DNA from 2 places in the Herbiconiux dendrobii genome. Region 1 is predicted to be linked to the other one. Evidence: riboswitches for the same ligand, from Rfam matches in the RefSeq annotation. Region 1 holds a riboswitch; the other holds the start of a gene.
What was found. Region 1 has a riboswitch for thiamine pyrophosphate ahead of ACN4JJ_RS00920 (YkoF family thiamine/hydroxymethylpyrimidine-binding protein). Riboswitches for the same ligand answer to the same signal wherever they lie in the genome.
Positions count from the first base shown of each region.

Region 1 (11,604 bases):
CGAAGCGCAGGTCGTGGCTGGAGAACAGCACCGCCCGCCCCGCCGCGGCCTCACGATGGAACACCGCGGCGGTGGCCACGGTGTCGCGCCGGTCGAGCCCGAACGCGGGTTCGTCGGCCAGCAGCACCGGGCGGTCGTCGTGCGCGAGCATCGCCGCGAGACTCAGCCGACGCTTCTCCCCACCGGAGAGCCGATGCGGCTCAAGGTCGGCTACGTGCTCGAGCCGGTGCCGGCGCAGCTGCCGGTCGACGATCTCGGCGATCCGGCGCGGGTCGCCCACGAGCCCGACCGCGATCTCGTCGCGCACGCGATAGGCCAGGAACTGCAGCTCGGGGTTCTGGAACACCATGCTCGGCCGCGTTCCGGCGACCGAACCCCCGCCGGCCGGCAGCAACCCGGCCAGCGTCAGCAGCAGAGAGCTCTTGCCCGAACCGTTCGCACCGAGCAGCGCCACCACCTCGCCGGCGCGCAGCTCGAGGTCGACGCCGCTCAGCACCGGCTCGACGACGGCCGCACGACGCCGCCCGCCGAACCGGCGGGAGGCCCGAGCGCCTACCACCGGCCGCCCCACCACTAGCGCCCGAGCCGAAAGCAGCACCTCTACCCGATTCGGGCCCCCGTGAGGCCCTCCGGCGCGATCCCCACACCCGTCCCTCGCCGCAGCATCACTCCGGCCATCGCCGTGCGGGGCGCCGGATGCCGATTCGAGCACGAGGGGATCGGCGACCCCGGCACCCGGCACCGTCGGGGACACCAGCGGATCGGCCGCACCGGCACTCGCCACCGTTCCCGACACCGACGGGAGTGGATCGGCCGCACCTCCACCCGGCGCCGCCACCGTTGCCGACTCAGACACGAGTGGATCCGCGACCGCGGCATCCGGCACCGCCAGCGATTGCTCGCGCAGCCAGGCCCGCACGTCCGGCGAACCGAGACCGCCCGGGTGGCCGGTGATCGCGAGCAGCTCCGATTCGAGCGGCAGCCAGCATCCGCCGTCGTGCAGGGTGCCCGCGTGCTCGCACAGCACCTGCTCGGTCGGGCCGGAGGCGAGCACGCGGCCCTGCGCATCCAGGGCCACGGTGCGTTCCGGGAGCCCCCGAGCCCCGTCGGCGCCGGCGATCTCGTCGAGGCGGTGCTCCACCAGCAGCACGGCCGTGCGCCCCTCGACGAGTGCGTCGACCGCCCGCCGCACCGCGCGCACGCCGGCGGGATCGAGCATCGAGGTAGGCTCGTCCAGCAGCAGCACCGCCGCACGGGCCGCGAGCGCGGCGGCCAACGCGACCCGTTGCACCTCGCCGCCCGAGAGGCTCCCGGTGGCCCGCTCGCGCAGCGCGCCGGCGTCGGCCCGGGCGAGGGCTTCGTCGATCCGCCTCGAGATCTGCCCCGGAGCCACGCCGTGGTTCTCCAGCGGCAGCGCCACCTCCTCGTCGACCCGGGCGAGGCACACGGCGGCCGAGGGATCCTGCGCCACCACGCCCAGCCACCGCGAGCGCTGCACCACGGGCTGGTCCGATACGTCGACACCGTCCAGGTGCACCTCCCCCGTCAGCTCGAGGTTCTGCGAGAACGGGATGACCCCGGTGAGCACCTGCAGCAGGCTCGACTTGCCCGACCCCGAGGGCCCGACCACGAGCATCCGTTCGCCCGAGCCGAGCGTCAGCGACACCTCGGCGATCAGCGGATCGGCGCGACCGGGCGCGTGCACCGTCACCCCCGCGAGCCGGGCGGCGGCGCGGTCGGCCCCCGCCGATACGGTTCCGGATGCCGCGTCGACCGCGGGTTCAGGCGCCAAAGCGGGCCCGGCCGATCGCGAAGCCGTCCACCACGCCGGTGCGGGCGAGCGCATCCACCACCACTTTGGCGAGCAGTCCGCCGAGCACCACGCCCGACACCAGCTGGATGGCGAGCCGCACGAGCAGCAGGTCGGTGCCGTACCAGCCCGAACGGAAGGCCGAGTAGAAGAACACCAGCCCGGCGCCGCACAGGCCGGAGAGCGCGTAGACGAGCCATCCGTAGCGCCGATACCGGGTGAGCGCGAACGGCAGCTCGCTGCCGAGGCCCTGGATGCCGGCGGCCACGAACAGCAGCGGCCCCACGGCCGAGCCGAGGAACACCACCTCGATGACCGAGGCGATGATCTCGGCCACGATGCCGGCGAAGGGGCGGCGGATGATGGCGATCGCGATCGGCGCCACGAGCAGCCAGCCGCCCAGCAGCACGTGCTGCGTGAGGTCGCCGAAGGGGCCGGTGGCCACCGAGAGGGCGATCCAGCCCTGCACGAGCGCCCAGTAGAGGAAGCCGAAGACGGCGCCGAGCACCACGACGAGCATGATGTCTTTGAGCTGCCACGCGAAGGGCGAACCCGTGGGGGCGGAGCGGCGGGCGGGCGCGGGGGCCGGCGTGATTCCTGTTCCGGCGGATGCCACGGCTCAGGCCTCCTTCGACGTGCCGGCGGCGGCCGTCGGGCTCGCGATCGACAGCGTCGCGTGGCTCGTGACGTGCTGCACGCTGCGGCCCACCAGCACCCAGCCGGCGGCGACGGTGCCGAGCACGTCGGCCAGGTCGCCCTCCAGCAGGGTGGCGTAGTGCTCGCCGCGCACGTAGGTGCCGAGCTCCTTCGCGTGGTCGATGGCGGCGTAGATGTCGCGCAGGTGGTCGGGCGCCTCGCCGGGCCGGCCGGTGTCGTCGAGCGGGTAGAGCGACCAGTGCGCCGAGGCACGGATGCCGGTGGGCGCCAGCACGGGAACGGGAGCCGCCTCGGCCAAGAGGCCGGGCGTGGTGCTGCAGGTGACCTCGCCGGGGCAGCCGCGCGAGAGCAGCAGCGAGGCCGTCACGTGCTGGCCGCCCCGCGCCGCACCGGCGATCACGGCGGCGATGTACTCGAGCACGCGCTGCTCGGAGCCGCGCACCAGCGTGCTGACCGGGTCGGTCTCGACCTCGAGCCCGGTGGCGTCGGCGTCGGCGAGGGCGGCGAGGAGGATGGCGGCGAAGTCGCCGTCCATCACGGCGACGGTGAAGCGGGCGCCTACGCCGAGATCCTGCGGCGTGAGTGCGGCCGAGAGTGCGGCCGAGGGGGCGGGCGGGGTCAGGATGTCCGGGGACGGGGATGACATGGTGTGCGTGCCTTTCACTGCGGAGCGGGTTCGCACGCACCGGCGGCGCGCGCGAAGGACCGGCCGATCAGGATCGGGATGCGGGCACGACGAAGATGCCGGATCGCTCCGGCGGCCGAACGGAACCACGGGCTCCGACGGAATCGACGGATCCGACGGCGGCCGCGATGCGGCGGTGTCGATCGACGACGAGCATTCGCTCTCACTCTCCCTGCGCTGGCATTATCCAGATCAAGTTCGACGGTCGAAGCGTGGTTCGCTTCCTCTCAGCCCGGCTCACCGGGCTCCCGTGTGTTCCCTGCCACCCTAGCGGGTGCGCGGTGGCGGCCGCGGAGGGGCCGCCTAGGCTGGGCACATGGCCACTGTGATCCTGGTGCGGCACGGCCGCACCACCGCGAACGTGCAGGGCATCCTGGCCGGCCGCGCGCCCGGGGTGCTGCTCGACGAGGTCGGGCACGAGCAGGCTGCGCGCACCGCCGGTCGGCTGGCGGCGGTGCCGTTCGTGAGCGTCGTCTCGAGCCCTCTCGAGCGGTGCCGCCAGACCGCGGCCGCCATCCTGGAGGCGCAGCCGGCCGACGCGCCGATCCGCTCGCTCGCCGCCGATCCGCTGCCGCTCGCGATCGACGACGCACTCACCGAGTGCGGTTACGGCCAGTGGCAGGGGCGGGCGCTGAAAGAGCTCTCGAAGGAGCCGCTCTGGTCGGTGGTGCAGAATCAGCCCTCGGCCGCGGTCTTCCCCGAGGGCGAGTCGATGGCCGGCATGCAGGCCCGGGCGGTGGCCGCCATCCGCGGGCACGACGCCGCCGTCGAGGCCGAGCACGGGCCGGGAGCGGTCTGGGTCGCGGTCAGCCACGGCGACGTGATCAAGGCGATCCTGGCCGACGCGCTCGGGATGCACCTCGACCTGTTCCAGCGGATCGCCGTCGGCCCCGCATCCGTCTCCCTCGTGCGCTACGGCGCAAGCCGCCCCGAGGTGATCGCCACCAACACGGATGCGGGCGATCTCTCCTGGCTGCGGGCCGCCGCCCCGGCGGGAGATGCTCCGGTCGGCGGGGGTGCGGGGCATCCGGAACCCGGCTCACCGACTGCCTCGAAGTCGGCGTCTGCCGGGCCGACAGGGGCCGGGCCCGGCCTAGAGTAGAAGCATGCCGACCATCGTCCACGAGTTCGACTGGCCCGACCGCATCGTGGTCGGAACGGTCGGGCAGCCCGGCGCCCGCACCTTCTATCTGCAGGTGCGGGGCGGCCGTCGTGTCGTGAGCGCCGCGCTCGAGAAGGAGCAGTCGGCGATCCTGGCCGCGAAGATCGACGAGATCCTCGACGAGCTGATGGCCGGCGAGGGCAATCCGTTCAGCATCCAGGCCACGACCCCCGTCGAGCTGGTCGACAACGAACCGCTCGAGACCCCGGTGGACGAGCAGTTCCGCACCGGCGCGATCGGGCTCGGCTGGGACCCGGCGACCGCCCAGGTGGTGATCGAGGCCTACCCGCTGGTGGTGGTCGACGAAGACGACATCGAGCTCACCGAAGACGGCGACGGCGTCGAGGCGATCGTGGTGGAGCCCGAGGAGATGCTGCTGGTGCGGATGCCCGTGGGCACCGCCCGCGCTTTCGCCAAGCGCACCCGCGAGATCGTGGGGGCCGGCCGGCCGCTCTGCCCGCGCTGCGGCGACCCGATGGACCCCGAGGGTCACGACTGCGTGTTCCCCGAGGGCTGAGCGTGCCGGCCGAGCACGTGGGCGCCGCCTCGGCGAGCCTGCCGCCCGAGGGTGAGCTCGAACTCGCGGGCCGCATCACGACGGCCTCGAACGCGACCTTCTTCGCCCGCATCGGCGAGACCCCGGTGGTGTACAAGCCGATCGCCGGCGAGAAACCGCTGTGGGACTTCCCCGACGGCCGCCTGGCCCACCGCGAGGTGGCGGCGCACCTGGTGTCGGATGCGCTCGGCTGGAACGTGGTGCCGCTCACCTGGCTGCGCGACGGCCCGCTCGGGGAGGGCATGGTGCAGCTCTGGCAAGACCTCGATCCGGAGCAGGACGCCGTCGATCTGGTGGCCGCCGATGCCGTGCCCGACGAGGGCTGGCGGGTGGTCTTCGAGGGGGAGGACGGCGAGGACCGGCCGGTCGCGCTGATCCACGAGGACTCGGCGGCACTGCGCCGGATGGCGGTCTTCGACGTGCTGGCGAACAACGCCGACCGCAAGGGCGGGCATGTGCTCGCGATGGCCGACGGCCACCGCTTCGGAGTCGACCACGGCCTCACCTTCCACTCCGAGCACAAGCTGCGCACGGTGCTCTGGGGCTGGATCGGCGAGCCGCTCACGGCCGACGAGCTCGCGGGCGTCGACCGCCTCGTCTCAGGACTGTTCGAGGGCGATCTCGCCGGCCGCCTCGCTCCCCTGCTCACCGCGGCCGAGATCGACGCCTTCGCCGACCGCTGCGAGCGGTTGCGGGCATCCGCGGTCTTTCCGCAGCCCGAGGGCCACATGCCGGCCGCGCCCTGGCCGCTGTTCTGAGCCTGCCCGCTGTTCCGAGGGGTGTGGCCGGCGCCCTCAGCGCCAGCCGCGGCCGAAGAAGTCGTCGGTCGCGGTGCCACCGCTTGCCGCGCCACCGTGGCGCGATCCGAGGTACGAACTCACGACCGCCGCCCCGAGGTCGTCGGCCTCGGGCGCCACCACCGTGCCGTCGACCCGCTTCGCCATCGACGCGATGAAGCGCGCGAGCCCTGGATCCTCGCCGAGCCGGAAGAACGTGGTCTTCGCCCCGAGCCGCATCGCGTTGTCGAGCTCGCGCACGGCGTAGGCGACGGTGAGCGGATGCGGCGGGTAGTCGAAGTACACCTCGCCGTTCGCCTCGAGGTGCGAGGTGGGCTCGCCGTCGGTCACGATCAGCAGCACCGGCTGGGCGTTCGGATGCTTGCGGAAGTGGCGGTTCGCCAGCAGCAGGGCGTGGTGAAGGTTGGTGCCCTTGTCCCATCGGGCGTCGAGGCCGACGAGGTGCTCGATGTCCATCACCTCGGCGTGCCGGCCGAAGCCGATCAGCTGCAGGTCGTCGCCGCGGAACCGGCTCGTGATGAGGGTGTGCAGCGCGAGCGCGGTGCGCTTCATCGGCACCCAGCGGCCGTCCATCGCCATCGAGAAGGAGGTGTCGACGAGCAGCGCGACGCAGGCCTGGGTGCGGGCCTCGGTCTCCTGCACCTCGACGTCGCCGATCTCGATCCTGATGCGGCCGCCGCCGCTGCGCCCGTCGGCGGCGGCGCGTTCACCGGCCGTGCGGGTGAGCGCGTTCGTCATGGTGCGGGTCACGTCCCACGGCTCGGTGTCGCCGAAGGCCCACTCGCGGGTCGATCCCGAGCGATCGCCGGCCGCGCCCGACTGCCGCAGTTCGCGCGCGCCCTGGCGGCCCGAGAGCTTCTGGGCGACGGCCCGCAGCAGCGCCTTGCCGAGCTGCCGCATCGCCTTGGGCGACATCTTGAGTGCTCCGTCCGATCCGCGTTTCAGCGTTCCGGAGTCACGCAGCGCCTTCTCCAGCTGCTGCAGGGTGCGGGCGTCGACGGCGGCCTCGTCGCCGAGCTGGCGGGCGAGTTTGTCGAGGTCGAGGTCGTCCATCCGCGAGCCGTCATGACCCTGGGCGAGCTGCTCGGAGAGGGCGTCGAGATCGGCGATGTCTTGGAAGACGCCCGTCCCGTCGCCGAGGCCGAGGCCTTCCTCGCCCTGCATGTTCTCGCCGCCGCCCCAGTCCTCGCCGGGGCGCAGGTCGCGCAGGGTGCCGTCGAGCTGCGCGAGCGACTGCATGAGCTCGGGCGAACCGAAGGCCTCCTGCGCGAGGGCGTCGAGTTCGGCGCGCTGCTCGGCGGTCATCGAGTTGCGCATCCGCTGGGCCGCCGCGGCGCGTTCGGCCAGGGTGTCGAGCAGCTCGTCGATGTTCGCGGGCTGCTCGGGGAAGAAGGCCCCGTGCTCGGCCATGAACGCGTCGAACTGCTCGGGGGTGTCTTCGCCGCGGGCATGCGCCTCGAGCAGGGTGTTGAGGTCGGCGAGCATCGCCGCGATGGCGGCCCGATCGTCGTCGGTGGCGTTCTCGAGCGCGTTCTTCATGCCGGCGAAACGCTGGTCGAGCATCTCGCGGCCGAGCAGGTCTTTGATCTTCTCGAAGTCCTGCCGGGCCTCGCTGCTCTGCCAGCGGTAGCCGTTCAGCTCACTCACCGCGGCGGCGGGCGAGGCGGGCAGGTTGTCGAGCTGCATCTGGGCGAGCGCGCGGTCGCCCTCGTCCATCAGCGGATCGCGGGCGAGCTGCTTGCGTTCGGCGAGCACCGCCCGATCCAGCAGTTCCTTCACCTCGCGCAGCGTGCCGTCGAGGTTGTGCTTCTGGGTGAGCTCACGCCGCCGCTCGGCCACGCGGGCAGCGAGGTCGTCGAGCCCGGCCTGGTCGCGGCCGCCGCGGCGCAGGAACTCGCGCAGCGCCTGCTCGGGCGAGTACCCCGCCATCACGTCCTCGCCGATGGCGTCGAGCGCCTCGGCGAGGTCGACCGGCGGCGCGAGCGGATCCGGCCCGCCGTCGTACCGCCCGTACCGCGCCCCGCGGGTCAGCCGCCGATTCGCCCTAGCCACGCCGCGCCTCGCTGCATCCGCAGCCCTTCGCGCCCACTGCGCTGCGCCCCACCCGCGCCGGCTGCTTCCACCGCAACGACGGAGAAACTGCCGTTTCGCGGCCAAGTACGGAGCCCGAGCCCGGATCCACGCGCGAACTCCGTCCCTTCCGTGAGCCGCCGTCGCGGCATCCGGAGCCGGCCGGCATCGGGGGCACGGCCAGGTCAGCCATAGATGGTCTCGCCTCCGCCGGACTCCTTGCTGACGCGGCGGGCGAGGTACAGGCCCTCGAGCGCGAGCTCGATGGCGCCGGCGCGCTGACCGTCGTTCCGGGCGTCGAGGCGGGCGCAGATCTCGTCGTAGAGCTCGGACTCGCCGAGGGAGGGAAGGCCCGCGAGGAAGTCGCGCGCGGCGACCTGCTCGCCCGTGGTCACCATCACGCCGCCCTCGATCGCCTCGACCAGCAGCGCGAAGTCGAGCCCGCGGAAGTGCGCGCGCACGGTCTCGGCCGTGGCGGTGCGCAGCAGGTGGTCGAGGATCTCGTCCTCTCGCCCCTCCTCGCCCGACTCGAACTCGATCTTGCCGCCGAGCACGTCGACCGCCGTCTCCAGGTCGACCGGGCGCGCGACCGCCTCCGCCTCGCCCTGCCGCGTGGCGCGGTGGATGGCGGCGGCCGCGATGGTCTCGGCGCCGGCGATCGCGAAGCGTGCGCTCACCCCGCTGCGCTGGTCGACGGATGCCGACTCCCGCAGCGCCCGGGTGAAGCGGGCCAGGATCTCGACCAGGTAGTCGGGAACCTCCGCCACGAGCTCGGCCTCCTGGCGGATGACGGCGATCTCGTCGTCGAGCTCCGTGGGGTAGTGGGTGCGGATCTCGGCGCCGAAGCGGTCTTTCAGTGGCGTGATGATGCGGCCGCGGTTGGTGTAGTCCTCGGGGTTCGCGGAGGCCACGACCAGCACGTCCAGCGGCAGCCGCAGCACGTACCCGCGGATCTGGATGTCCCGCTCCTCCATCACGTTCAGCATGGCGACCTGGATGCGCTCGGCGAGGTCCGGAAGCTCGTTGATGGCGACGATGCCGCGGTGGCTGCGCGGGATGAGGCCGAAGTGGATCGTCTCGGGGTCGCCCAGGCTGCGACCCTCGGCCACCTTCATCGGGTCGACGTCACCGATCAGGTCGGCGACGCTGGTGTCGGGGGTGGCGAGCTTCTCGACGTAGCGCTCCTCGCGAGCACGCCAGGCGACCGGCAGACGGTCTCCGAGTTCGAGGGCGCGCAGCCGGCTCGTCGTGGTGATGGGCTCGTACGGATGCTCGCCCAGCTCGGATCCGTCGATCACCGGCGTCCACTCGTCCAGCAGGCCGGAGAGGGTGCGTAGCAGACGGGTCTTGCCCTGCCCGCGCTCGCCGAGCAGCACGATGTCGTGCCCCGCGATCAACGCGCGCTCGAGCTGCGGGATGACCGTGTTCTCGAAGCCGTGCAGTCCGGGCCACGGATCGCGCCCTTCGCGCAAGGCGTCGAGCAGGTTGTCGCGGATCTCGGTGCGCAGGCTCTTCTGCACGTGCCCGGAGGCGCGGAGGTCTCCGAGGGTGCTGAGGGGAGGTGGTGCGCTGGTAGTGGGCGTCACCTTTTCAAGCGTACGCCTGTGTCAGCTGACGGTGGGCTGTGCTTGTTGCCGGGGCGCCGGGCTTCGCTCGGCGTCCCGGGGCTGAGCCGGTCCCTGCCCGGCTCAGCGCGACATGTGAGCGCGCGGTCGAGGGACGCGGCCTTCGGTCGCATCCCTCGGCCACACGCTCACCTCGGGTCGGCGGGTACGGCCCGTTGCGTGGTGACTTCTGGGAGAGGTGGGGTGGGGTGGCGTGACTTCGGGGGTGTGGGGTGACTTCGGCCGGGGTCAGCGGTTGAAGAGGTCGCCTAGGCCTGGGAGGCCGAAGTTGGAGCCGAAGTCGGAGAGCTGCTCGCCGAAGCCGGTGGCCTGCTCGCCGAGGCCCGCGGCCTGCTCGCCCAGGCCGGAGACGGCTTCGCCGGCACCGGCGGAGAGCTCGTCGAGGCCTCCGGTGAGGCCTTCGACGTCGAGGCCGCCTGCCAGGGCTTCGAGGTCGACTCCGGATGCGAGGGCGTCGAAGTCGACGCCCAGACCGGCTGCCTGCTCGAGGAGGGGGCCGGCCACCGAGCTGACCACCGCGCCACCGGCGACCGCGGCGAGCGCGCCTCCGGCGAGGAGACCGGCACCGGCCAGGCCCGCACCTGCGGCCACGCCTCCGAAACCGCGGCCCGCGCCGCGCCCGGCACCGGAGGCTCCCGAGCCACCGGCGCCGCCGGCGCCACCGGCGCCACCGCCCACCCGGGCCAGGAGGCCCTTGAGGAAGCCGGGACGACCCACCTCGGTGCGCGTCGCCGCGCGGGCGAGGTCGTCGGGAGCCGCCGAGCGGGGCTGCTCGTGTGCGGGGAGCTCGGTGCGCATCCGCTGTTCGATCTGCTCGCGCTGCGCGGGGGTCAGCCGAGCGAAGGCCTCCCGGTGCACCTGCTCGATCTGGTGCGGATCGGCCGTGTCCAGCAGGTAGTCGTAGCGGGCGATCGCGGCGCGATCGGCATCCGTCAGCGGATCGGCTTGCGACCGCGGCGCGGCACCTGCCGACGCGGCGGCCGGGCGGGAGTTCGGCCCGGTGGCGGGGCGATGGTCCGGAGCCACGGTCGGGCGATTCTGCGGTCGCGGGGTCGGGGCAGGCGTCGAAACGGAGCCGCTCTGCGCCTGCTGCTGCCCGTCGCCGGTCAGGGCCTCGGCGGCGTTGCGCACCATCGAGCGCCAGTCGGTGCCGCCCTGCGAGCCGGATCCGTTCGCACCGGAACCTCCCGATGACGTCGTCTTGTCGAGAGCCTTCTGGGCCATCCCGAGCAGTCGCGAGAAGCCGCTCATCGCTTTCCCTCCTTCGTGCCGGGCGCGCCGGGCGTCGTGGTCGTCGTGGTCGTCGTGGTGTCGGTCGTCGTAGTGGTGCCGGGCGCGCCGGCGCTCGACTCGTGAGGCCGGGACGCATCGCTTCCGGCCGCCTCGACGGCGACCGCCTCGGCATCCGGAGCCCCGAGTGCCGCATCCTTGCGGGCGTCGCCGCGGGTCTTCGCGAGGCTGGCGACCGTCGCCACCGTGATCGTCGCGGCGATGAACAGCAGCGAGAACCAGATCGGGATCTCGGGCACCCACTCCACGTGCTGCCCGCCGTTGATGAACGGCAGCTCGTTCACGTGCAGGGCGTGGAACACGAGCTTCACACCGATGAAGGCGAGGATGACCGCGAGGCCCTGCGAGAGGTAGACGAGGCGTTCGAGCAGTCCGCCGATGAGGAAGAACAGCTGGCGCAGACCCATCAGCGCGAAGGCGTTGGCCGTGAACACGATGTACGCCTCGTTGGTGAGGCCGTAGATGGCCGGAATGGAGTCGACCGCGAAGATCAGGTCGATGAAGCCGATCGCGATGATCGTCAGCAGCATCGGCGTGACGAAGCGCTTGCCGCTCTTCACGACGGTCAGCTTGTCTTTGTTGTACTCGTCCGAGACCGGCAGGATGCGGCGCACGAGCTTCATGAAACGGCCGTTGGCCGGGTCTGACTCGTGCGAGCTGAACGCCTGGCGGTAGGCCAGGAACAGCAGCAGCGCGCCGAAGATGTAGAAGATCCAGCTGAGGTTCTCGATCAGCGTGGCGCCCACGGCGATGAACCCGCCGCGCAGGATGAGCGCGATCACGATGCCGATCATCAGCACCTTCTGCTGGTAGGCCTTGGGGACCGCGAAGGCACCCATCACCAGCAGGAAGACGAAGAGGTTGTCGATCGACAGGGCCTTCTCGGTGAGGTAGCCAGCGAAGTACTCACCGCCGTAGGTCCATCCGGAGACCACGCCGATACCCACGCCGA
Region 1 covers NZ_JBLZQV010000001.1:191,486-203,089, reverse strand. The annotation lists gene ACN4JJ_RS00930 (ATP-binding cassette domain-containing protein) at 1-1,792, opposite strand, end outside; gene ACN4JJ_RS00925 (ECF transporter S component) at 1,782-2,426, opposite strand; gene ACN4JJ_RS00920 (YkoF family thiamine/hydroxymethylpyrimidine-binding protein) at 2,430-3,113, opposite strand; TPP riboswitch at 3,305-3,414, opposite strand; gene ACN4JJ_RS00915 (histidine phosphatase family protein) at 3,469-4,254, shown strand; gene ACN4JJ_RS00910 (DUF3090 domain-containing protein) at 4,259-4,831, shown strand; gene ACN4JJ_RS00905 (SCO1664 family protein) at 4,834-5,628, shown strand; gene ACN4JJ_RS00900 (vWA domain-containing protein) at 5,665-7,719, opposite strand; gene ACN4JJ_RS00895 (AAA family ATPase) at 7,923-9,323, opposite strand; gene ACN4JJ_RS00890 (hypothetical protein) at 9,591-10,613, opposite strand; gene ACN4JJ_RS00885 (TerC family protein) at 10,610-11,604, opposite strand, start outside.

Region 2 (11,604 bases), on a different contig from region 1:
CCCGCAGGAGCAGATCCTCGCCGACCGCGCCACGGGCCAGGCCGACATCCAGGTGCGCCTGTTGCCGATCAAGGGCGCCGACGTGGCCGCCAACTGGGCGGCGCACGCGCTCGCCGAGATGAAGCGCAACTCCGCCACCTTCGGCTACCAGGTCGAGCCCGCGGTGTTCGAGTTCCGCGACCGCCTGATCGAGTGGCAGCAGAAGCCGGGCCGCGCCAAGCGCGTCTTCCAGAGCGACCTGGAGCGCTGGGCCGCCGAAGACGCCTCCACCGAGCGGGAGCTGCTCGCCCAGCAGGATGCCTGGGTCGCCCAGCAGCACCATGCCCAGTACGCCGACCCGGTCGGCACGAGCTCGTCCGGCACGAAGTCGTCCGGCTCGAACTCGTCCGGCACGAACTCATCGGGCTCGAACTCGGCGTCCTCGTCGGCGCCGGCCGCACCGGCCGCACCCGCCCCGGTACCGGTCGCCACGCAGGCCTACTCCACCCCGATCGCCCCGTCGGCTCCCCTGCCGCCCACGCACGAGCCGCGCCCGACGGTGCAGCAGGTCGCATCCGGCACCGGTACCCGCGGGGTGGCACCGGCCGGCAGCACCGCCACGCCGTCCTCACCGCTCGGCGAGCTCGAACTCACCACCGACCCGGGCGAGGCCCGCGCCGCCGGCGAGGTTCCGCCGCCCGTCAACGCCTTCCCCCCGCGCAGCACCTCCACCGACTAGGCGGTCGCCGGAGTAGTACGCTTTGTGCGTCGCCCCTGTAGCTCAGTGGATAGAGCACCGGCCTTCTAATCCGTTTGTCGCTGGTTCGAATCCAGCCAGGGGCACCCCGTTCGTCGAGACCCCATCGACACCGGATCAGGCCGAGACGAGCGCCACGATCGCCGCGATCAGCGAGCCGAGGGCGATCAGCAGCGAGATGCCGATCAGCACGGCGTGCACGATGAGGAACCTGGTGGGCTTGCCCGCGGCATCCCGGGCCCGCTCGTCGCGGCTGACGCGCTTGTAGAACTGCGGCCACACGATGGCGTTCCAGACGGCGTTGACGATGAGCAGGATGGCGAGGGTCGTGATCACGGCCGACAGTCTACGAGAGCGGATGCGGCACCCGGGTGCGCGCCGCCGCCGGGCGGCTGTCGGCCCACGGCCCTAGACTCGACGCATGAGTTCTTCCTCCGACCGCCTGGTATGGATCGACTGCGAGATGACCGGACTCGACCTCGCCATCGACGAACTCGTCGAGGTCGCGGTCGTGGTGACCGATTTCGACCTGAAGCTCGTCGATCCCGGTTTCAGCATCGTCATCAAGCCCGACGACTCGGCGCTGGCCAACATGAACGACTTCGTCACCAAGATGCACGAGTCCAGCGGCCTCTCCGAGGAGATCCCGAACGGGGTGAGCCTCGCCGACGCCGAGTACCAGGTGCTCGAGTACATCCTGAAGCACGTGCCCACCGCGCAGCAGGCGCCCCTGGCCGGCAACACCATCGGCACCGATCGCGCCTTCCTGGCCAAGTTCATGCCGCGGGTCGACGGTCACCTGCACTACCGCAGCATCGACGTCTCCTCCATCAAGGAGCTGTCCCGCCGCTGGTTCCCCCGGGTGTACTTCAACGCCCCCGAGAAGGCGGGCGGGCACCGGGCACTGGCCGACATCCTGGAGTCGATCCGCGAGCTCGAGTACTACCGCAAAGCGGTGTTCATCGCCGAGCCCGGGCCGACCTCGGCCGACCTGAAAATCATCTCGGCCGACGTGGTGCGCGAATTCGGCTCGAACTTGTAATAGAATCTTTCTTCGTTGCCCTGCAAACACGATTTGCCGGGTGAACATGGTGGATATAGCTCAGTTGGTAGAGCGCTGGCTTGTGGTGCCGGATGTCGCGGGTTCGAGTCCCGTTATTCACCCCACTGAAGCAGAGGGCCCGGTTCGCCGGGCCTTCTGTGTTTCTTCTGCCTTCTGTGTTTCTTCTGCCTTCTGTGTTTCTTCCGCAGGGAGCCCGGTGATCCGGGCCCTCCGCGTACTTCCGGAACGGAGCATCATGATCGAGCTCGACGCCGAGGCCTTCGAGGAGCTCGTCGCCGACGAACTCGACGAGCTGCCCGACGACATGCTGGAGGGTCTCGACAACGTCGTGTTCGTGATCGAAGACCGGCCGGAAGACGGATCGCTCGACCTGCTCGGCCTCTACGACGGCGTGGCACTCACCGAGCGCGGGCAGTACGGCTTCGGCGAGATGCCCGACCGCATCTTCCTGTTCCGCGAGCCGCTGCTGGCCGTCTGCGACGACCTGGACGAGCTGCGCGATCAGATCCACATCACCCTCGTGCACGAGATCGCCCACTTCTACGGCATCGACGACGAGAAGCTGCACGAGCTCGGCTGGGGCTGAGCGCACTCGACACGCCGAGGGGGTCGCGTCACTCCGGGAACTCCCCGCAGCGCCCCCTAGCCTGGACGTATGGCAGGCAGCACGGGCACGCAGACGGGTACGGCCGGGCGCAAGGCGCTCCGGGCCGTCGTCGTCCTGCTCGGCGTGGTCGTCATCCTGGCTCTCGGGCTGTACGGCCCCGCGACGCTGGTGGGCCCGCTCCCCGCGGCCACGGCATCCGTCGCCGGCAGCACCGGTGAGGCACCCGTCTCCGCCGCTCCCGTGGTGCCGGAGACCGGTGCGAGCGCGATCGTGGCCGACGTGGCGAGCGCCCCGTTCGCCACCGGCGGTCTCACCGAGGCGGTCCCGATCGGCGGATCCGCGAAGGTGATCACCGCCTTGGTGGTGCTCGACGCCAAGCCGCTCACCGCCGGGGACGCCGGCCCCGCGATCACCGTCTCCGCCGAGGACTTCGCCGGGTACCAGAAGTACACCGCGGAGAGCGCACGCACCGTCGCGGTCGCCGCGGGTGAGAGCTGGACCCAGCGCGAGATGCTGCAGGCCCTGCTGCTCGGCTCGAGCAACAACCACGCCGACGCCCTCGCCCGTTGGGCCTTCGGATCGGTCGACGCCTACCTCACGGCCGCCGCCAGCTGGCTCGCCGACCACGGCGCCACCGACACCACCGTCGTCGACACCACCGGTCTCGACGAAGACGATGTGAGCACGGCCACCGACATGGCCCGGATCAGCGCCATCGCGTTCTCGGTGCCGGCGATCGCCGAGATCATGACCGCCGAGAACGCCCGCGTCACCGGCAACCGCAGCGTCGACAACCTCTCCGGCTACGCCGCCGACGAGGGCTACCGCGGCCTCTCGCGCAGCTACACCGACCAGGCCGGCATCTGCTTCCTGTTCGCCCTCGACGTGCCCGCCGCCGGGGCGGCGGACGGGGCGGGGGTCACCCTCTACGGCGCGTTCCTGCGCGAGCCCGACTGGGACACCATCGACGCCGACCTGAGCGCCCTCGCCGCGTCGGCGGCCTCGACCCTGCAGCAGACCCCCGTGGTGACCGAGGGGCAGACCTTCGTGACCTACACCACCCCGTGGGGTGCGACCGCGCACGGAGTGGCGTCGAAGACCGAGAGCCGGATGCTGTGGGTCACCGCACCATTGGAGTACGCGGTCGACGCGACCCCGCTGACCACCGGCAACAAGGGGCAGCAGGTCGGGTCCGTCACGGTCACGACCCCCGACGGCGACGTGACCGTGCTGCTCGAACTCGACCAGCGGATCGGCGACCCCGGGCCGCTCTGGCGGCTCGGGAATCCGGTGCCCGTGATCACGGCGTTCATCGACTCGCGCACGGACGACTGAGACACCCGCTCAGGTCGGCACCACGAGCGTCGCCAGAGCCCTGGGGCTCTCGCGCCGGGTGAACGCCTGCCACTGCGCCTCCCAGCGGTCCCACTCATGGGCGTACGGCTCGCCGTCACGGGCCAGGGCGCGTTCCTTCCGCACGGCGTCGTCGGCCTCGACCCAGATGCGGATGTCGGCCAGCCGGGCGTTGCGCCGGCTGAGCGCACCGCAGCCCTCGACCATCAGCGGCAGGGCGGGATCGATCTCGTGCCACTCGACGGCGCGCTCGGCCAGCCAGTCGTAGCGCTGCCAGCGCGGCGGGCGGTGCTCGCCGCCGATCCGGTCCCGGCCCATCCGCTGCTCCCGGAACGGCAGCAGCAGCTGCTCGGTGATCTGCACGCTGGCCGACTCCAGGCCGTCCCAGCCCGGGTAGATGTCGTCCAGGTGCACCAGTGTCGGACGGTCCTCGCCCGCCCAGCCCGCTCGCATCCGGAGCGCCAGCTCGGTCTTGCCCGAGCCACTCGGTCCGTCGATCAGGATCACCGTCATACCGCGCCTCGTCGCCCCTCAGCCGATCACGAAGTTCAGTGTGCCCGTGACGGTCGCCACCGCGAGCGCCGACGCGCCGATGACCGCGCCGATCACCACGAGCAGCCACTCCGCCGCCCCGAACGTGCTGGGCCGTGCCCAGGTGCGCACGATGTCGCCGCCGAAACCCCGGGCCTCCATGGCGGTGGCGAGCTTGCTGCCTCGGCGCAGCGACAGCACGAGTAGCGCGAAGGCCTGACCGGCGAAACGGCGGATGCGGCCGGTGTCGCCCAGGCCGCGGGCACGCCGCGCCAGTTCGAGATGCCGCCAGTCCTGGATGAAGAGGCCGATCAGGCGCATGCCGGCCAGGGCGCCCAGCACGAAGCGGCTCGGCAGGTGCCACACCTGCGCCAGGCCGTCGGCGAGATCGGTGGGGTCGATCGTGGCGAACAGCACGACCGCGGGCAGCCCGATGGCCAGGATGCGCAGCACGGTGGCGATGGCGAGCGCGATCGAGCCGTCGCTGATGTGGATGAGCCAGAACTGGAAGTAGATCTGCCCGTCGGTGACGCCGTAGAGCAGGGTCGTGACGCCGGCCAGCGGAGCGGCGATCCAGATGGCGATCGTGCGCCGGAAGAAGGCGCGGGCGCTGAGCCCCGCCCAGGCGAACAGGATGCTCTCCAGGGCGAGGGCGACGGCCGCCGACACCCAGTCGATGGTGACGAGCAGGAAGGCGCTGAGCACGAGGGAGGCCGCGAGCTTCGCCACGGGGTTGATGCGGCCGATCCGTCCCGTGCCGCGGACGGGTGTGAGCACGCTCATGCGGGAGCCACCGGAGCTACCGGGGCCGCCGGGGCCGCCGGGGCCGCCGGGGCGCGGGTGGTGTCGCCGCCGATCACCAGCTCGTGGTCGGCGAGGGCGTCGATGAACGCGCGGTCGTGGGTGACCGCGAGAACGGCGGTGCCGCGCTGCATCTGCTCGGCGAGAAGGCGCACGAGCTCGGCCCAGGTGCGGGAGTCCTGACCGAAGGTGGGCTCGTCGAGGATCAGGATGCGCGGCCGGGCGACGAGGGCCGAGGCCACCGAGAGGCGGCGCTTCTCGCCACCGGAGAGCGTGTACGGGTTCGCGGCGAGCAGCGCACCGAGCCGGAGGCGATCCGACACCTCGCTCACGCGCTCCGCGATCTCGTCCTGCCCCAGTTTCAGAGCCTTGAGCGAGACCTCCAGCTCGCCGCGCACCGTGCCCGTGACGAACTGGTGCTCGGGGTCTTGGAACACGACGCCGATGCGGGTGAGGAGCTGACGTGAGGTCCAGGTGAGGGGGTCGGGGCCGGGCGGGCGGGCGCGCTTCCGGAGGCGCGCCCACCTCGAGGGCCGCGCATCCGGAGTCCAGGCGTCCGTGTTTCGCGTATCCGGGGTTCGTGCATCCGGTGTTCGTGCATCCGGGGTTCGTGCGTCCGGTGTTCGTGCATCCGGGGTTCGTGCGTCGTGAGTCGGGGAATCCGGATGCCCGTGCTCGCCTCTCAGGGCGTCGCTCGCGCGCACCTCGCCGTTCTCCGGCGGCAGGAGGCCGGCGAGAGTGAGGGCGAGCGTGGTCTTGCCGGCGCCGTTCGGTCCGGTGAGCGCGGTGGCGGTGCCCGACCTGATCTCGAGCTCGATGCCGGTCGCGACCGGGCGGCCGGGCACGCGCGCGACGGCGAGGTCGTGGGCGCTGAGCAGCAGCTCGGGTGCGCGTGCCGGTTCGACGGGCACGTCGGCATGCTCGCCCGGGCGCGTGGATCGTCGGTGGGTAGGCCGCTCGTGTGTGCGCGCCGAGATGCCCAGCAGCGGGTCGTGTGCGGGCGCCCGCACCGGCCGGCCGGCGAGTGGATCGTGCGCAGGCGCGCGCACCAGCCGGCCCTCAAGCGCATCCTGTTCAAGCGCGCGCACCCGCCGGCCCTCAAGCGCGTCCTGTTCAAGCGCGCGCACCCGCCGGCCCTCAAGCGCGTCCTGTTCAGGGGCGCGCACCGGCCGGCCGTCAAGCGGATCCTGGCCGGGCACCCACACGCCGTCGGCGGCCAGCTCGGCCCCGCGCGCGCCGAGCACCGCATCCGGAGCCCCGTCGGCGAGCACTCCCCCGCCCGGCGCCAGCACGACCACCCGGTCGACCACCCCGAGCCACACGTCGACGCGGTGCTCGACCACCACGAAGGTGGCGCCCGACGCGCTCAGCACGCCGGCCACGGCATCCCGCACCTCCTCGACGCCCGCGGGGTCGAGGTTCGCCGTCGGCTCGTCGAGCAGCAGGATGCCGGGGCGCATGGCCACGACTCCGGCGAGCGCCACCCGCTGCTTCTGGCCGCCCGAGAGCTCGGAGGTCGGATGGGCGCGCTCGATCCCGTGTGCTCGAGCCGGTCCCGATTCGGATCCCGATGCCGCTCCCGATCCGGATCCGGATCCGGATGCCGGTCCCGATGCCGCGGAGCGGAGTCCCACGGCCTCGAGGGCGGCGTCGACGCGCGGCCAGATCTCCTCGCGGGGCACGCCGAGGTTCTCGCAGCCGAACGCCACGTCGTCGCCCACGCGCGCGAGCACGATCTGCGAATCCGGATCCTGCAGCACGAGACCGGCCCGGCCCCGGATGCTCGCGGGCGGCATCCCGTCGACGGCCAGCTCGCCCTCCTCCTCGCCCTCGTCGGCGCCGCCGAGCACGCCGGCGAAGCCCTGCAGCAGGGTGGACTTGCCAGCTCCGGATGCGCCGAGCAGCAGCACGCGCTCGCCCGGGTCGATCGCCAGGTCGAGTCCGCGCAGGGCCCAGGCCGCGCGTCCCGCGTGCCGCCAGCCCCAGCCGGAGGCGCGCAGGGATGCGCCGGCGGGCGCGGCTGCGGCTTCTGCCGCGGACGGGTCGGGAGCGTCGGGGAACGGGGGCATGCGTGCGGCCGGACTAGACCCTCGCCGTGACCTCGCGGCCGGCGGCGAAGCGGTTCAGCGCGCCGGTGCGGGCCAGGGCGCGCACGACGATCCAGGAGAGCAGGCCGGCGATGACGGCTCCACCGATGGTGCCGCAGACGATGTAGATCGTCTTGAAGTCGGCACCGTTGCCCGCGTACCAGAGGATGGAATCGTTGATGCCCATGGCGAGGCCCGCTCCCGCACCGGCCAGCACGGCCACGTACACGCGGTAGTTGGCGTAGAGGAAGATCGCGAAGACGATCTCGGCGCCGAGCCCCTGCACGAGACCGGAGACGAGCGTGAGGACGCCCCACTGGGTGCCCACGAGCGCCGAGACGATCGCGGCGACGAGCTCGGTGAAGAGGGCGGCACCGGGCTTCCGCACGATCAGCCCGCCGAGCACGCCGGCGAACAGCCAGACGCCGCCGGTGAGGCCTTGTGCGCCCGGCAGCAGGGCTTCGAGGCCGGTGCTGAGCGGGGTGTAGGTGAGGCCCCACACCCAGAAGATGAGTCCGGAGGCGACTCCGATGACGCTGGCGACGACGATGTCGACGACCCGCCAGCGGTAGTTCCCGCGGCGGCGACCCGGCGCGGTCGGGGTGGGGCGGGTGGTACCGGCCGTGCCGGTGGTGGTGTTTGCAGCGTGCACTGTTCGTGCCCTTTCAGTCGGTGGAAGGGGCACGGGTTTGCCGCCGTGGTCGATCCGCGAACCGGTGCTCCGGCTCACGGATCCGCCACCTGCGGCGAGAGATGCCTCCCTGCGCTGGCATGATCCAGATCAGGTTCGACGGTCGAAGGTTGAGAACCTTCCTCTCAGCCCGGCTCACCGGACTCCCGTGTGCCGCCATCCTACCCCGGCCCGTGCTCCGCCACCTCCCGTTCCCCTCCCGTCCCCGCGCCCCGCGCTCTCCCGTCCCGTCCCCGCGCCCCGCGCTCTCGCCTCCCGTCCCCGCGCCCCTCGCTCTCCCCTCCCCGCCACTTGGCCCAAGTCGCCCGAAAGGGGCGCGACTTGCCACAACTTGTGGCAAGTCGGACGCGAAAGCGGCGACTTCTGCCAAGTCGTCGGCGCCCTCACTCCGCGCGCGCCTGGGGATAGAACGCTGGGGAGACGAATTGCTGTGGAGAACGGTCGTGGGCGCTCGGATGAGCCCATGCTTGCCGCATGCGAACTCAGATACCGGCCCCTCTCCGAGGTGAGCCGTTCAGCCTGGACGAGGGCCGACGTGCTGGTCTCAGCGAACGTCGGATGCGCGACCGCGATCTTCGTCGGCCGCACCGCGGAGTGAGGGTGGAAGCCCGGGTACCGATCGGTCTCGAGTCGCGGTGCCGGGCCTACGCGGTGCTGCAACGCCCGGGCCACTTCTTCAGCCATACGACCGCCGCGCGCATCTGGGGCGTCCCGCTTCCGCCCTGGCATCCCGCCGAGACCCTTCACGTGGCGACGCACGCACCGTCGCGAGCACCACGGGTGCAGGGGGTGGTCGGGCATCAGTTCGAAGACCACCGCGTCGGCATCCGCTCGCGCCATGGCCTCGCGGTGGCGGATCCCGTGTCCACCTGGCTGCATCTCGCGACCGGTCTGAATCACTACGACCTCGTGGCCGCAGGCGATTACCTCGTGCGCACGCCGCATTACCCTGTCCCGGGCGACGCCCGACCCTTCGCGACCATCGAAGAACTGGCACGGCGGACGGCCCGCTACGGCGGTCGAGGGCGGCGGAACGCGGCACTCGCGCTCGACCGCATCCGTACGGGTGTCGACTCTCCGCAAGAGACGCGATTGCGCCTGCTCATGGTGGACGACGGGTTGCCCGAGCCCCTGACGGACGTACCGATCCACGATCAGGCGGGCGAGCGGATCGCGTGGGTGGACCTGTACTACCCCGGTCTGCGTCTCGTCATCGAGTACGACGGCGAGCAGCACCGCACGAACGACAAGCAGTACGCGCGTGACGTCATCCGGCTGGATGCCCTCCGCGATGAAGGCGAGCACGTGCTGCGGGTCGGCAAGCTCTCCCTCAGCGGCTCGGGCCTACCCGCCCTCACCCGCATCCGCGACCGAATGCACACGCTCGGCTGGCCCGAACGGGCCGCGACTTGACAGAAGTCGCCCGGAAACACGCCCACTTGCCACAAGTTGCGGCAAGTCGCGAGGGCTGAAGGGTGACGAGGGGCGGGCTACTTCTTGAGGGCGCGGATGACGCGGGAAAGGGACCAGCCGGCGGTGACGATGACCGGGATGGAGACGGCGAGGAGGGAGATGATGTTGGGCTGGAATGTAGCGGTGCCGCCGGTCTTCACGTACGCGCCGATCGGAACGCTCAGGCCGCCACCGCCGAAGCCCTCGGCACCGGCGTCGCCGCCCATCAGCGGGCGCGAGACATCGGTGGGCAGATTGGCGTTGCCGTTGGTGGTGCCGTTGCCGCCACCGAAACCCGCCCACACCAGGGCGACGGGTACGATGCTCACCCCGTCGAGCTCGACCGGGGCGCCGTACGCCGCGCCGACTCCGATGGATTTGGTCGCGTCGGTCAGGGTGTCCACGAGGTTCGCCATGGCCATACGCTATCGCGATCATCCCCGCCGGGGTAGAGGTGCGGCGGTGGTCACCCAGCCGGAACCCGGTAGCGTGAACTCCGAATCGACAGGAGATCACATGCAGTCATGGCCAGGATCGGCCTACCCGCTCGGCGCCACCTACGACGGGAGCGGAACCAACTTCGCCCTCTTCAGTGAGGCGGCACACCGGGTGGAACTCTGCTTGTTCGGCGACAAGGGCGCCGAGACCCGGGTGGAACTGACCGAGGTGGACGCCTTCGTCTGGCACGCCTACCTCCCCCAGGTGCAGCCGGGCCAGCGCTACGGATACCGCGTGCACGGCGACTACGACCCGAAGAGCGGCAACCGGGCGAACCCGAACAAGCTTCTGCTCGACCCGTACGCCAAGGCGACCAGCGGCGCGATCGACTGGGACCAGTCGCTGTTCTCGTACAATTTCGGCGACCCCGACTCCGAGAACGACCAGGACTCGGCCAAGCACATGACCTACGGCGTGGTCATCAACCCCTTCTTCGACTGGGCGGGCGACCGCAAGCTGCGCATCCCTTACAGCCAGAGCGTGATCTACGAGGCGCACGTGAAAGGCCTCACGGCGCTGCACCCCGAGGTGCCGAAGGAGCAGCGCGGCACCTACGCGGGCGTCGCGCATCCGGCCGTCATCGAGCACCTGCTGAAGCTCGGCATCACCGCCATCGAGCTGATGCCGGTGCACCAGTTCGTGAACGACAGCACGCTGCTCGACAAGGGCCTCAGCAATTACTGGGGTTACAACACGATCGGCTTCTTCGCCCCGCAGAACACCTACTCCTCCACGGGCGACCGCGGGCAGCAGGTGCAGGAGTTCAAAGGCATGGTGAAGTCGCTGCACGCGGCCGGCATCGAGGTCATCCTCGACGTGGTGTACAACCACACCGCCGAGGGCAACCACCTCGGCCCCACGCTGAGCTTCCGCGGCATCGACAACGCCGCCTACTACCGCCTGATGGAAGACGATCAGCGGTATTACATGGACTACACCGGCACCGGCAACACGCTGAACGTGCGGCATCCGCACTCCCTGCAGCTCATCATGGACTCACTGCGCTACTGGGTGACCGAGATGCACGTCGACGGGTTCCGCTTCGACCTGGCCAGCGCCCTGGCGCGCGAGTTCTACGACGTCGACCGGCTGTCGACCTTCTTCGAGCTCGTGCAGCAAGACCCGGTGGTGTCGCAGGTGAAGCTCATCGCCGAGCCGTGGGACGTGGGCCCCGGCGGCTACCAGGTGGGCAACTTCCCGCCGCAGTGGACGGAGTGGAACGGCAAGTACCGCGACACCGTGCGCGACTTCTGGCGTGGCGAGCCCTCCACCCTCGGCGAGTTCGCGAGCCGCTTCACCGGCAGCGCCGACCTCTACGAGCACTCCGGCCGCCGCCCGGTGGCGAGCATCAACTTCGTCACCGCGCACGACGGCTTCACCTTGCGCGACCTCGTGAGCTACAACGAGAAGCACAACGACGCCAACGGCGAAGACAACAACGACGGCGAATCGCACAACCGCTCCTGGAACTGCGGCGTCGAAGGCCCGACCGACGACCCGAAGGTGCTCACCCTCCGTGCGCGCCAGCAGCGCAACTTCATCGCCACGATGCTGCTCTCGCAGGGCGTCCCGATGCTGCTGCACGGCGACGAGCTCGGCCGCACGCAGCAGGGCAACAACAACACCTACGCCCAGGACTCGCCGCTCACTTGGGTGAACTGGGACAGCGAAGACCAGCCGCTGATCGAGTTCACGGCCGCGGTCACCCGGCTGCGGAAGGAGCATCCGACGTTCCGGCGCAGCCGCTTCTTCGACGGCCGCCCGATCAAGCGCGGCAAGGGCGAG
Region 2 covers NZ_JBLZQV010000003.1:122,964-134,567, forward strand. The annotation lists gene ACN4JJ_RS09540 (hypothetical protein) at 1-718, shown strand, start outside; tRNA gene ACN4JJ_RS09545 (tRNA-Arg) at 750-822, shown strand; gene ACN4JJ_RS09550 (SCO4848 family membrane protein) at 854-1,072, opposite strand; gene orn (oligoribonuclease) at 1,158-1,778, shown strand; tRNA gene ACN4JJ_RS09560 (tRNA-His) at 1,828-1,903, shown strand; gene ACN4JJ_RS09565 (metallopeptidase family protein) at 2,035-2,385, shown strand; gene ACN4JJ_RS09570 (D-alanyl-D-alanine carboxypeptidase family protein) at 2,455-3,741, shown strand; gene ACN4JJ_RS09575 (nucleoside/nucleotide kinase family protein) at 3,751-4,272, opposite strand; gene ACN4JJ_RS09580 (energy-coupling factor transporter transmembrane component T family protein) at 4,291-5,073, opposite strand; gene ACN4JJ_RS09585 (ABC transporter ATP-binding protein) at 5,070-7,160, opposite strand; gene ACN4JJ_RS09590 (ECF transporter S component) at 7,174-7,830, opposite strand; TPP riboswitch at 7,920-8,020, opposite strand; gene ACN4JJ_RS09595 (putative endonuclease domain-containing protein) at 8,428-9,282, shown strand; gene ACN4JJ_RS09600 (hypothetical protein) at 9,360-9,737, opposite strand; gene glgX (glycogen debranching protein GlgX) at 9,838-11,604, shown strand, end outside.
Region 2: linked by a shared signal. The riboswitch ahead of ACN4JJ_RS09590 (ECF transporter S component) and the one ahead of ACN4JJ_RS00920 (YkoF family thiamine/hydroxymethylpyrimidine-binding protein) in region 1 are both predicted to bind thiamine pyrophosphate.